DNA from 3 places in the Paenibacillus sp. EKM212P genome. Region 3 is predicted to be linked to each of the others. Evidence: riboswitches for the same ligand, from Rfam matches in the RefSeq annotation. Region 3 holds a riboswitch; each other region holds the start of a gene.
The links. A riboswitch is a leader RNA that binds a small molecule or an ion and turns the genes downstream of it on or off. The one in region 3 is predicted to bind cyclic di-AMP.
Positions count from the first base shown of each region.

Region 1: it holds a riboswitch for cyclic di-AMP, as region 3 does, so the genes downstream of both, G9G54_RS04590 (hypothetical protein) here and G9G54_RS22930 (3D domain-containing protein) in region 3, are expected to answer to the same signal.
Region 2: it holds a riboswitch for cyclic di-AMP, as region 3 does, so the genes downstream of both, G9G54_RS23325 (C40 family peptidase) here and G9G54_RS22930 (3D domain-containing protein) in region 3, are expected to answer to the same signal.

Region 1 covers NZ_JAAMNR010000001.1:972,887-977,036, forward strand. Annotated here, with positions in the region: gene kdpA (potassium-transporting ATPase subunit KdpA) at 1-803, opposite strand, end outside; gene G9G54_RS26200 (potassium-transporting ATPase subunit F) at 955-1,032, opposite strand; gene G9G54_RS04590 (hypothetical protein) at 1,216-1,611, opposite strand; cyclic di-AMP (ydaO/yuaA leader) riboswitch at 1,727-1,894, opposite strand; gene G9G54_RS04595 (glutathione peroxidase) at 2,361-2,846, shown strand; tRNA gene G9G54_RS04600 (tRNA-Leu) at 2,994-3,076, opposite strand; gene G9G54_RS04605 (urease accessory protein UreF) at 3,338-4,075, shown strand.
Region 2 covers NZ_JAAMNR010000012.1:17,585-21,734, reverse strand. Annotated here, with positions in the region: gene G9G54_RS23335 (M1 family metallopeptidase) at 1-140, shown strand, start outside; gene G9G54_RS23330 (hypothetical protein) at 152-979, shown strand; cyclic di-AMP (ydaO/yuaA leader) riboswitch at 1,256-1,393, shown strand; gene G9G54_RS23325 (C40 family peptidase) at 1,399-1,899, shown strand; gene G9G54_RS23320 (GNAT family N-acetyltransferase) at 2,205-2,711, shown strand; gene G9G54_RS23315 (4a-hydroxytetrahydrobiopterin dehydratase) at 2,790-3,089, opposite strand; gene G9G54_RS23310 (hypothetical protein) at 3,207-3,500, opposite strand; gene motA (flagellar motor stator protein MotA) at 3,688-4,150, shown strand, end outside.
Region 3 covers NZ_JAAMNR010000011.1:11,438-15,587, forward strand. Annotated here, with positions in the region: gene G9G54_RS22920 (HD domain-containing protein) at 1-511, shown strand, start outside; gene G9G54_RS22925 (TatD family hydrolase) at 554-1,324, shown strand; cyclic di-AMP (ydaO/yuaA leader) riboswitch at 1,526-1,808, shown strand; gene G9G54_RS22930 (3D domain-containing protein) at 2,080-3,228, shown strand; gene rnmV (ribonuclease M5) at 3,375-3,920, shown strand; gene rsmA (16S rRNA (adenine(1518)-N(6)/adenine(1519)-N(6))-dimethyltransferase RsmA) at 3,928-4,150, shown strand, end outside.

The DNA.
Region 1 (4,150 bases), on a different contig from region 3:
TACGGCAACGAAGCCGGCATTACCCACATTGCCAAAATTTCCAGCACGTTCGTCCAAGGACTTGGATTTTCAAAAGGATGCGCAGAGTTAGCTCCCGCATATCCGCCCCCGTTTGTCCCCAAATGCTTGATGGACTCCAGAGAAGCAATGGGTCCCATAGAAATTTGCTGTTGTGTTCCGCTCAGCGTCGTAAGATCCGCCGTAGGCTGTAGCGTCTGTGGTACCTTCAATCCAACCAGCACCAGCGTAAGCACAAAGGCCAGCGGCAGGAAAATTCTTATAATGGCTTTAATAAAATCTTGAAAGAAATTGCCCATCCCTTCACCGCGCCGCGTCAATCCCCTCATAAAAGCCGCAGCAACCGCAAAACCGGAAGCAGCCGAAGTGAACATCATCATCGTGACGAACGCCATCTGTGTCAGATACGTAAGCCCGCTTTCTCCACTATAATGTTGGAGATTCGTATTTGTCATAAAGCTGATTACCGTATTAAAAGCTAGTGATGCTTCCATATTACTGTTTCCAGCCGGATTACCGGGAAGCATTCCCTGTAAACGCAACAGCAAGTAGCTGATCGCCACAAGCACGACATTCGTTGCAATGAAACTCATAACATACGTAGTCCAACGCATGCTCTCCAGCTTCTTCAAGCCTACTATCTTATAAATCAGCTTTTCTGTTCCGCCAAAAATCCGATCCGTCCGATTGGGTTCATTTGAGAATACATGATACATATAGGTGCCCACTGGCTTTACCAAGAGCAGCAATATGACGATCACAATTCCAATTTGAAGCAGCTCCATCCTTTATTCCTCCTTCAAAATGCTCCTGCGTTTGGAACAACAGACCTGCTTCCAGAGCACCAATTGTGTGCACACGTTTGCGAAAACCTGCTACCTATGATGCTTAATATTCAGGTCTGTTGTTCCCGCCTGCTCTATCCCCTATAGCTGACTAGAACTTTTCAGGGTTCAGGAGTGCGTAGATTAAATACATAAACACAATAGCCGTAAGCCCAAGTATAACGATCATCCTCTTCGTCCTCCTTTAGAGGTCTGCGCATCACACCAGCGTACAAACAGCAGTATCACTCCATAACTCACAGCCATGACGAGCAGCATGTATATATCCATCATGTTTATACCCTCCGTATCGGTCCTCAGATCGCCATTCTTATTTCATCATAAAATCATAAAACAACTATGTTATAAGTGCTTATCCGTTCAGCAGAAAACCCACCTCTCCGTTCAATGTGTAGATCACATGGTCCGCTCCCAATCCCCGATAAATTCCTTGTGGATTACAGCCGTGCGTAATAACATAGATCGATTCCGATGTTAGTGGTCGACATATTTGTAGGAAACGGCAAGTCAGATTCAAGCTGTTCTCGAACAAATACACACTACCAATTTCTTTTTTTGGAAAATTCCATTTTCCCGCTTGCATGGTATTGATGCGGACAATGTGCTCCACACCCATTTTTTTGAGCTGTCGTTCCTCCTGGGCGCTATTCGTTAGAACTGCAAACGCCAATTTTTTGTAAATAAGCAATTTCACAAAACTTCTGCCCGCTTCATTCGGTGCAGTGACAATAATTAACCGACCTTCCATCAGTAGCTCCTCTCCCGGTATAAAAAGACAACAAAAAGAAGCCGAAGGAAAAAGGCTTTCCTCCGGCTTCTGACATATCCATGATAAAATAAACCATGGCTGCACACGGCGGTTTGTTGCCTCTCCCTGTACGCTTACGAGGTTAGCTGTCGGATTCGGACGTGAGAGTCGCCCTATTTCTGGCACTTGACCGGAAAATTCACCCCATGAGACACACGGCAAGCCGTACAGTCTCGATTGGTTCCCCCGCTTTTGCAACTGCAAAATTCAGCGCTATAGACATTTCGTTGTTGCTTCATTCAAGTTAATTTGAAATTACGTCTTGAATCATACACCCGCGCATGGAAGACTGTAAAGCTCAACTGCGGGGTTATAAATCGGCCTTTAGAGCATAGAAGATTAATAATAACGCTTACAATGCAACTATCCTTCTCACAACTCACTCAATCTCTGTTTTTCATCCCTTTTCGAAAATGACAAGCATGTCAATATTGGCGTAGGGTAGAGCATTTTTGGCCTTTTTTTGTAAAAAGAGAAGAAAATACGCTATATGTACCAGCTAAACACCGATTGAACCCGCTTTTATAAGAAGAAACACCTTAATTCGCTCCATTTGCAGTGCGATTTACTGTTTTGAACAAAATACGATTTTACAGCGGCTAAAGGCTTAATACAGCTTTTCCAGACTTGCAACCTTACTTTGAATTGCTTACAATTTAATTGCTGAATATTGAATAAGGAGAGATACTATGACCGTTTATGAATATGATGCGCAAACCCTGCAAGGGAAACCAATTCCGTTATCCACATATGAAGGGAATGTTCTGCTTATTGTGAACACAGCCAGCAAATGTGGGTTAACCCCCCAATACAAAGCGTTACAAGAGCTATATGACCAGTACCATGAACAGGGGCTCGAAATTTTGGGATTTCCCAGCAACCAATTCGCCAAACAAGAGCCAGGTTCCAGCGAGGAGATTTCCGAGTTTTGCCAGATCAATTATGGTGTTACCTTTCCGATGTTCGCCAAGACAGATGTCAATGGCGATCAAGCGCACCCCTTATTTCGCTACCTGACCCAAACAGCTCCGGGGGTATTAGGGTCCAAAGCGATCAAATGGAATTTTACTAAATTCTTAATTACACGAGAAGGTAACGTATTTAAGCGCTATGCACCGCAAACCACTCCAGATAAGCTGGCGGGAGATATAGAGAAGCTTTTGCAGCAAAACTGATATTCTTCTTTATCACAGTTATTAAACGACCTGTTGTCTACCGTTGCTTCTGTAGCTAAAGGATATAACGAAAAATGCTTAACAAAAAAAAGCATCCCTTCACGTAAACCGTGTCAGGATGCTTTTTTAACTGGGTCTTGCATATAATGCGGTCGAGAGGACTCGAACCTCCACGGGCGTACGCCCACTACCCCCTCAAGATAGCGTGTCTGCCATTCCACCACGACCGCAAATCATAATGTATTGAGGCAACAGATTTATTATACTCTCTCATCAACTATTTGTAAACAAAAATATAATAATTATTTTCAATGTTATTTTAACTAACATATATGAGCGATAAAAATATTTAATTTGACACAACTGCCACTTAAATGTAAATATATATTACATATATTTCGTTTTTTTCGTTATCTCCAAGTAAAGAGTGAAATAATATAACATAACGATTCACTTCGAGGAGGCGAACCGTCCTGCATAAAGGCAACCGCTTGCTGAACTATGCATTATTGTTGGACCCTTTCCTACCTGTTGGTGGCTTCACCCGTTTTAACGGACTGGAGAAACTATTCCGCAGCGGACATTTGAACAGTCTACAAGACCTGGAGCATTACATGCTGGATGATTTGTATCCTCAATTTACAACCGTTGACGGCATGGCTATCAAAAGTCTGTATGTCGCCATCCAGCAGAATGACGGTTGGCGAATCGCTCTCATTGATAAGATGCTGCATACCCAACGTCCCTCCTTGCAGCATGTGAGGGAGTTGCGTCTATCCGGTCAGCGTCTACTCAAGCTGGCTAAGGCTCTTTATCCTTGGCTTGAATTTGACCAGTTGGAATCCATACTCATTCAATACAATGCGGTTGGCACACTCGCTACCGTTCACACCTGGATTAACTTCCTCCTCGGAAACGATGCAGAACAGACCGTGCACGGCTATCTTAGTGCAGCGGTATCCTTCTGTGTGGAAGATGCCTTCAAACTACTCAATCCTCCTTACGAGGAAAGGAATCCTCTTATGGAGCGTATGACCAGCGAGCTGCTCTCCGCATGGAAGAAACTTAACGAACCTGAGCCAACTGCATTTCAGCGTCGCTTTCTTCACAGACATTGGTCCAGCTCCTACATCACTCTACCTCTTTATATGAGCCATAATAGCCAATTGGATGAACCTAGACTGTTTTCCTTCTCAGGTCTATTCAAACGCCTTCCAGCATCCCCCTGATGGGTCGTTTCGCCAATGTGGCAACATCACCAAAAACACTCTGTCCCTTTCTCAGGTGACAGAGTGTTTTTTATC
Region 2 (4,150 bases), on a different contig from region 3:
ATCCCTTATATACCATTGCACTGGAGAACAAGCATATTAACAATAGCCTAAAAGCCGAATTGGACGAAAAGCAACAAACCCGTTGGAGTGTAAGTGTAACCAAGCTGTTGGAGACACTGCTTGGAAGTCTGTCATGGTGAGGTGTCTATAGATGCGGACTGTTATAAAAGAGGGCTGGGCGCTGGTGCGCATACGATTCTATATCGTTATCATTTTATTTCTGTATCGACTACTGTGGGGGGTGTTTATCTATCGGCTGGTGCAGTCTGCCGTTATCCCGCTATTGCTCCGTTATCCTGATCAGGGTCAAAACGAGCTGGGACAGACCTTATTTTGGATGGAGAGTCAGATTGCTCTGATGGACAGCCGGGAAGTACATGTGTATTTGTGGATACTACTAGGGGCGACTGTACTACGCATACTGATCACTCCCTTCATTAGAGCCGGAATATATCAAAGTCTGCATACCGATGCGACTGAACCGCAAAGCCTGTCCTTTTTCAAGGGTATGAAACGCCATGGCATGTCGTCGCTGTTGTATTACACCATCGAGTTGGAACTGCTGCTGCTTCCCGCCTTTTGGGTAGTACCGAGACTCTACCCTATTGTAGCAGGAGCACTTCAATCTTCCTCTTATCTGCTGCATTTATTGCCCTATGTCATTGGATGGATGGCATACGGATGGTTCATTCGGCAGTGCATCCTGTATATGCAACTGGGTACTGTCGGTGGTCACGCCATACTATCGTCCCTGCTCGCCTTCTTTCGCCAGCTCCTCCCAGCTGTCGGTATATCCCTTTTGCTCGGTGCTTGTGTGCTGCTGGTCTTCGGTCTATTTGGCACCGTGGCGATGATTTGGACTGGCATGCTGGCGCTCATTCTCCAGCAATCGTATCATTTTGTTACTAGTCTGGTCAGGCTGTGGCATATCAGTTCGCAGTACAGACTATGGCATACCGATATCTCTAGTAGAAGCTAAGCCCTGCCTTTATGTTTTTTACTTCATTTCCGTCTGTCGAAAAACCTTGATTCATACTCGAGCAAACGACACATAACTGAATACTGTTAACAAGATCTGTTCCTGGGACATTAGGAGCAGATTTTTTTTGTAACTTTTTGCAATGAAACATTTGCCAAAGCCAGCCGTCTTTGTTACAATAATCGCAGTGAACTGATAGTAACAACTTTGTAATCTTTATTGTAACCTTTATCTTAAAAATAACGTTTCTGTGAATACTGCTCTCCAAGGTGCACATCTTAAGTTAAGCCTAATTCCTGGCACCTAGGAAGCGGGGGAACCAGTTTGGGTGAATTGATCTCGCAACAGAGTGGTCATAGGGGAACCTTCTACCGAATCCTTAAGCTAACCTCGCAGGCATTGGAAGGGGTATATTTTTTTTGAAGAAGAAGCTAACGATCGCAGCTATGGGTCTTGCCATTGCCTTTACATCTTTTACATTCGGTGGCGGCAGTGCATATGCAGACTCTAAGATGGACCAGGTCATCCAAGATGCCAAAGGAACGAACTACAGAAGCGGAGGCACTACACTCGAGGGATTCGATTGCTCCGGCTTCACAATGTACGTATACAACAAACTGGGAATTAAACTTCCGCATCAATCTGGATCACAATTCAAAATGGGATCTTCTGTATCCCGCGATGAAATGAGACCTGGGGACCTGGTGTTCTTCAACACCACAGGAAGAGGCATTTCCCATGTAGGTATCTTCGTAGGTGAAGGGAAATTTGCCCACTCCTCGACTTCACGTGGTGTAGTAGTTAGCTCACTGAACGAAAATTATTACGCTAACCGCTATGTCGGTGCAAAAAGAATTATGAGCACAGACGCTTACCATTCTGTAGCTTCAGACATTCCTGATGACGATAACGTAGAATAACTAACGCACAGCAAGCTAACCCTAGCCGCAATTTGATTCTGGCCGGAATCGAATTGCGGTTTTTTATGTCCACAACATCAGCAATTATTATCTTTACTGACGAACTGAGACCTCAAAAGGTTTCAATTGTAGCGAACATCGTCGGTTTTACCGTCACCGCTGGGGGAGCATATGAGCAGTAATTCCTTCTTATTGAATGTATACCCGACTTAGGTATGAAATAAACACGCTTGCCATTCCTCTGCAACTTGTCTACAATCTGTTGTTAATGATTGAAGTACCTGTGTAAAAGGAGGATGGAACACATGCCGGCCTCAATATCCAACTATCGGATCGTACCGATGGACGAGCATCAAGCGGCTGCAATCTGTGAGTGGCACTATGATCCACCTTATAACATATACGGTTGGCTCCCCTGGGAACAAATGAAGGCGCTTGAAGTCGAATTTGGAAGTCCCACGCTTCGCCAAGAGCAATATGTTGCCGTACTGGATGAAGAGAACAAGCTAACAGGATTTGCTCAATATTTTCCTATGATCGGTGTGACCCGGCTAGGTCTTGGAATGCATCCTGACAGGTGCGGACATGGCAAAGGCTCTGATTTTGTCCGTGCCATTGCAGAGGAAGCTCAACGACGCAACCCGAAGAATGAAATTGATTTAGAGGTGCTCACTTGGAATGGGCGCGCTATCCGGGCCTACAAGGCGGCTGGATTTGAGCTTACAGATACCTATGAACGCCAGACTCCTGATGGCAAAAAACCATTTTATTGTATGGTATATCGTCCCGAGCACCCAACCCAGATTCTATGATAAAAGCGCCTTCGGCATACAACCACGATGTTGTATAGCGAAGGCGCTTTTATCATCATACGACAGATCATTACAAGCTCAATGACTGCTGCGCATTTTTTCAAAAGCTTCATTATATTGTTGGGCTTCCTTAATATCCACGGCCATAATACCGCCGTCGTCCCAAGAGGTCAAACGCAGAGTCACGGTCTTATAATCAATCGTAATAAATGGATGATGATTGAATGCTTCAGATATAGCGGCAACTTCATCCACGAATGCAATCCCTTTCATAAAACTGGAAAAATTATATTTTCGGACGATCCAACGTCCTTCCTCCAGTTCCCAGCCCTCCAGTTTCTCCAGATGTGCTTCAATCTCTTCTTGTGTAAAAGGCATGTTACGAACTCCTCCCCGTTTATACGGAAGCCTTTCGACCGCTTAAATACGGCCAAAACTACGATATATTGGTGTACATATTACCACGGCCCCGTTGATAAATCCATAAGACGGACCTCAAACCAAAGGGACTGACGTCAGCTCCTCGTCCCCAATAAGTACATAGATGCGATGCTGCTCCGGCTCATAGATCACAACGCTACTCCCTACAGTGATTGTGGGCTCTGTACCCAGTGCATAAAATAAGTCTTCTGCCAAAGCTTCATTGACTTCCTGACGTCCCGCCGGGTCCAGCCTGTCCCAATCTTCTGCTTCCATCTCAAAAAATTCATAGCTATCTGGGATGCGCCCCACAGCCTCTGTAAAATCGTTCAAAATTTGTTCATACTCACGCCCATGCTTTACTCCCATGCCATTTCCTCCAATGGTTCCGCCATTCAATACATAATCACCTTATTATACCGGAAATTCGCACTTAACAAAAAAGAGAGTTTTGTCGATAAATACTATAATCCGTCTTGTAATGACGCGCTTGGGGCAAGGACGACCCCGGCGGCATGAAAGGATTCAAAATCTATTCTCATGGATGAGGTGTATCATGCAAATTTCAACCATTATCGGACTTGTGCTCGGGATTGTGTCACTGGTCGTCGGGATGATCTTAAAAGGCGCTCCGGTCGTCAATTTGGTCAATAATCCCGCTGCTTACATGATTATTTTCGTCGGAACGGCAGCGAGTATATTTATGGCCTTCCCGATGGCAGAAATCAAACGGATTCCGAAGCTGTTCAAGGTTATTTTCACCGAACAAAAACTGTTAGACCGCAAAGAGCTCATCGGTACGTTTACCGAGTGGGCATCCATTACCCGTCGTGAAGGTCTGCTCGCCTTGGAGTCTAAGGTAGAGGAAATCGACGATCCCTTTATGCGTGGCGGCATGCGAATGATTATTGACGGCAATGATCAGGAATTCGTACGGGACGTTCTGATGGAGGATATCAATGCTACCGAGGATCGACATCGCTCTGGCGCACTGATCTTCTCCCAAGCCGGTATGTACG
Region 3 (4,150 bases):
TGAGTTTGGATTTCTGCTGGACCCGTTGCCGGATCTGTTGAAAGGAGATCTTACAGTAGAGCAATATCTGATGCTCGACGAGTCATTAATCCAGACCGTATTTAGCCAGTGGAAACGAGAAAAGGACGAGATTTTAAGTGATTTGAGCAGCCGGTTTATGGACCGTAGATTGTATAAATATGTAGAGATTGAAAATATGGATACAGATACCATTGACAGTATTCGAGAAGCTTTGAAAGAGGCTGGTTTGCACCCTGAATATGATTTTGAAATTGATTTTCCGACAGATCTTCCTTATGATGTGTTTCGGCAGGGTGGCTCGACGGACAACCAGATTTTACTGCTTGGACGTCAGGGCGAGGTGAGTGAAATATCCGAAGTTTCGGAAATTGTGCGCTCAATAAGTGGTATTCACCGAGGGAAATATCATATGTATTTTCCCCAGAATAAATTGAACGCGGTAAAAGACAGGCTTCCTGCCGAAATAAGGAATTATTTTGTCAAAGAATAGACAACTATATAGAAATGTAAGTAAAAAAAGGAGATGTAAACCTTGGATTTATTCGACACTCATACTCACTTGGATGCGCCACAATTTGACGAAGATCGTGAAGAAGTTATAGCACGTGCTGTCGAATCAGGAGTAACGCGGATGATCAATATCGGATTTAATCGTGAGACCATTCCATCCACCATGAAATTGGCCGAGACGTATGATTTTATTTATGCGGCAGTTGGATGGCACCCACAGGATGCTATTACAATGCAGGAGGGCGATCTAGAATGGATTGCATCGTTATGCAGTCATAAAAAGGTTGTAGCCATCGGAGAGATCGGTCTGGATTATTATTGGGATACATCACCGAAGGATGTGCAGCATCGGGTGTTTCGAAATCAAATTGGTCTGGCTCGTGAGCTCAAGATGCCTATTGTTATTCATAACCGGGATGCCCATGAAGATATTGTTAAGATTTTGCGCGAGGAAAAAGCGAGTGAGATTGGTGGAGTCATGCACTCCTTTTCGGGTAGCTGGGAGACAGCCAAAATGGTGCTGGATATGGGATTTCACCTTTCCTTCGGTGGTCCAATAACGTTCAAAAATGCCAAGCAGCCAAAAGAGGTGCTCGCACAGGTGCCGCTGGACCGTCTGCTCATTGAAACTGATGCTCCCTATCTGACGCCTCATCCGTTTCGTGGGAAGCGAAATGAGTCTGCACATGTGAGACTGGTAGCAGAGGCTGCAGCCCAAATCAAAGGGATTACAGTGGAGGAATTAGTGTCAATAACGACCCGAAATGCCCTGGAACGATTTGACATTCAGTGAAAAAGTGAAGAAATCGATCAAAATAAAGAGATAGACGAAGCTAATCATGAATTTGTTGCAGGAAACTCGAGAATATTACAATATTTTAACCGAATATTTTAAAAAATGTACTTGAAACCTGCTTTACAACATGCATAGAAACAGGATATCATCTTTTCAGTGAATTGTTGTTTGAATGTAAACATCAACAAGTCATTTCATGAACCAGTCTCGCTGAGTCCCTTTTACAGGGAACGGGGGAACCGATATGGCTTACAGTACGTCCGGCGTATGTGCAAGAAGGGAACGTCTCTTCCGCCAGCCGGCTCGACCTAAATTCTTTTCCCGGATGGGATTGAACAGGTGGAGGAGCCGTATTTCGATTTCTTTCTGGGTCTTTGGGGTGAATGTGAAGGCGACCGCCATGAGCGGTTGACCCAAGCTAGGGCGACTCTCTACGTCCGAACCCGACAGCTAACCCCGTAAGCGTAACAAGAGAGAAGCCATCTCGTGCATGAGTTTTCCCGCATATTCACACATGCCGGAAGCCACGAAAGAGCTCTCTAGTCTCTTTCTCTGGCTTTTTTTGTTGTGAATAAAAGAAAATCTGTCATCATACTGTGGTTAAACAGGGGAGGACAGCATGCCGCGAAGACGGGTACATGGTGCAGGACAGTCGTAGTTTGGGCTTGTCTTGTAGAAAATCTGTTATAGTCACGTCAAATCTCAACTATGTCTTACTCCAGACGGCGGGCTATGTAAGGAGGACGGAGGAAATGGGCATTTTCCAAAAAAAGGATACCCATGAGTCGCGCTCATCCAGCATGTCTTACGTATTGCGTTGGAAGCAAGAGAATGTGCGCCAGGCTGCTTTGGTTGCTATTTTTCTAATCGCGCTAACGATTATGATTTCAATTCTGATGTACACGCAATCTAAAAAACAAGTCTTTTTTGTCATCGATGGCAAGGCGTCTGCGGTAGAAACCCGGGAATCCAAGCTTCAAGATTTGCTGAGCGAGCATTCCATTTCACTTCAGCCGCATGATACAGTTTCCATGCCGCTAAATGGAGCAATACAGGATGGCGATCGCGTAGTCATTAAACGTGCCAATCAAGTCAAAGTATCTTCAGGCAATGAGACGAAAAAGCTGTACACAACAGAAAATACAGTAGAAGGTGCCATTCGTACCTCGGGCTATAAATTATCATCAACGGATAAAGTTTATCCTGCGTTGGATGCCTCTGTTTCGTCTAACATGGACATAAAAATCGTCCGTGTGAAGAAACAGCAGGTCGAACAGAAAAAACAGGTGCCTTATCAGGTCATCAAAACGGCCGATCCGAGTCTTTATAAAGGCGATAATCGGGTCATTCAAAGCGGCAAATCGGGTGTGGTCGTCCAGCACGTTCAAAAGGTATATCATGATGGAAAGTTGGTATCCAAACAGCTGGTTAACAAGGAAGTTGCACAGAACCGTGTGGATAAGGTCATTGCGGTAGGAACGAAGAAAAAACCGGTCGTTCTTGCTGCTTCCGTCGGTCCCAATGATGCGGTTAAGGCAACAACGGTTAGTTCGGGCAGTGCTGTCCGTAAAGCAGGCGTAAATTTTAAATATAGCAAAGTTTTACAAAATGTCTCCATGACGGCGTATTCCTCACAGGAGCCAGGTATCGGTACACGTACTGCATCCGGCGCACGTGTCACGGAAGGACGCACCATCGCGGTCGATCCGAGTGTAATTCCAATCGGCTGGTGGGTGTATATCGAAGGGGTGGGCTTCCGTCGTGCGGAGGATACCGGTGGCGCGATTAAAGGCCACAAAATCGATGTGTATTATGAGAGTTTGAGCCGAGCCAACCAATTTGGTCGTAAGCACGGTAAAACCGTATATGTTATCGGACCGGTAAAGCCTGAAATCAACTAAAACAGGTTGTGTATGTTGAGGGCAATGCGATAGTATTAACAACATAGTTATGCCATGCTAAGAAGAGGATATCCTCTTCTTATTTTGTTTTCAAAAGCAGGGAAAGATAAATATAGCTTGCTGTGTAGCAGTGGAGGGAAACGCAAATGATCAAGGAAGTGATCGTGGTAGAGGGCCGGGATGATACGGTGGCCATTCGCCGCGCTGTTGAAGCGGATACGATAGAAACTGGCGGCTCCGCTATTAATAAAATGACGCTGCGTAAAATTGCATTGGCGCAGGAGCGGCGGGGGGTCATCATTTTAACCGATCCCGATCATGCAGGGGAGCGCATCCGTAAGATTATCGCTTCCAAGGTACCCGGCTGCAAGCAGGCCTTTATACCCGAGGCAGAAGCGACGCGTAAAGGAGATATTGGCGTGGAGAATGCCTCACCAGAAGCGATCAGACACGCTCTTGCACGGGTCCATACGACAGTGGAAGGCGCCGACCCGCTGATTGAGTGGGCGGACCTGATTGATGCTGGACTCATCACCCATCCCAATGCTGCTGCACGCCGTATGGCCTTAGGGAATGTGCTGGGTATTGGTTATTGTAACGGAAAGCAGCTACATAAACGGCTCTCTGTATTTCAGATCAGCCGCGAGGAATTTGCCGGGGCGCTGGCACAAATTGAAAGTGAAGGATTGTGATGTCCGTATGACAGGGATTCAAGATATAGCAACACCGCGGCGTACGAAGGAAATTATTCAACGGCACGGTTTTTCGTTCAAAAAGAGTTTGGGACAAAATTTCCTGATTGATCAAAATATTCTCAATAAGATTGTAAATGCTGCTGGATTGGATGAGACGAAGGGTGCACTTGAGATCGGTCCTGGGATTGGCGCTTTGACCGAGAAGCTGGCTCAATCGGCCAAGGCAG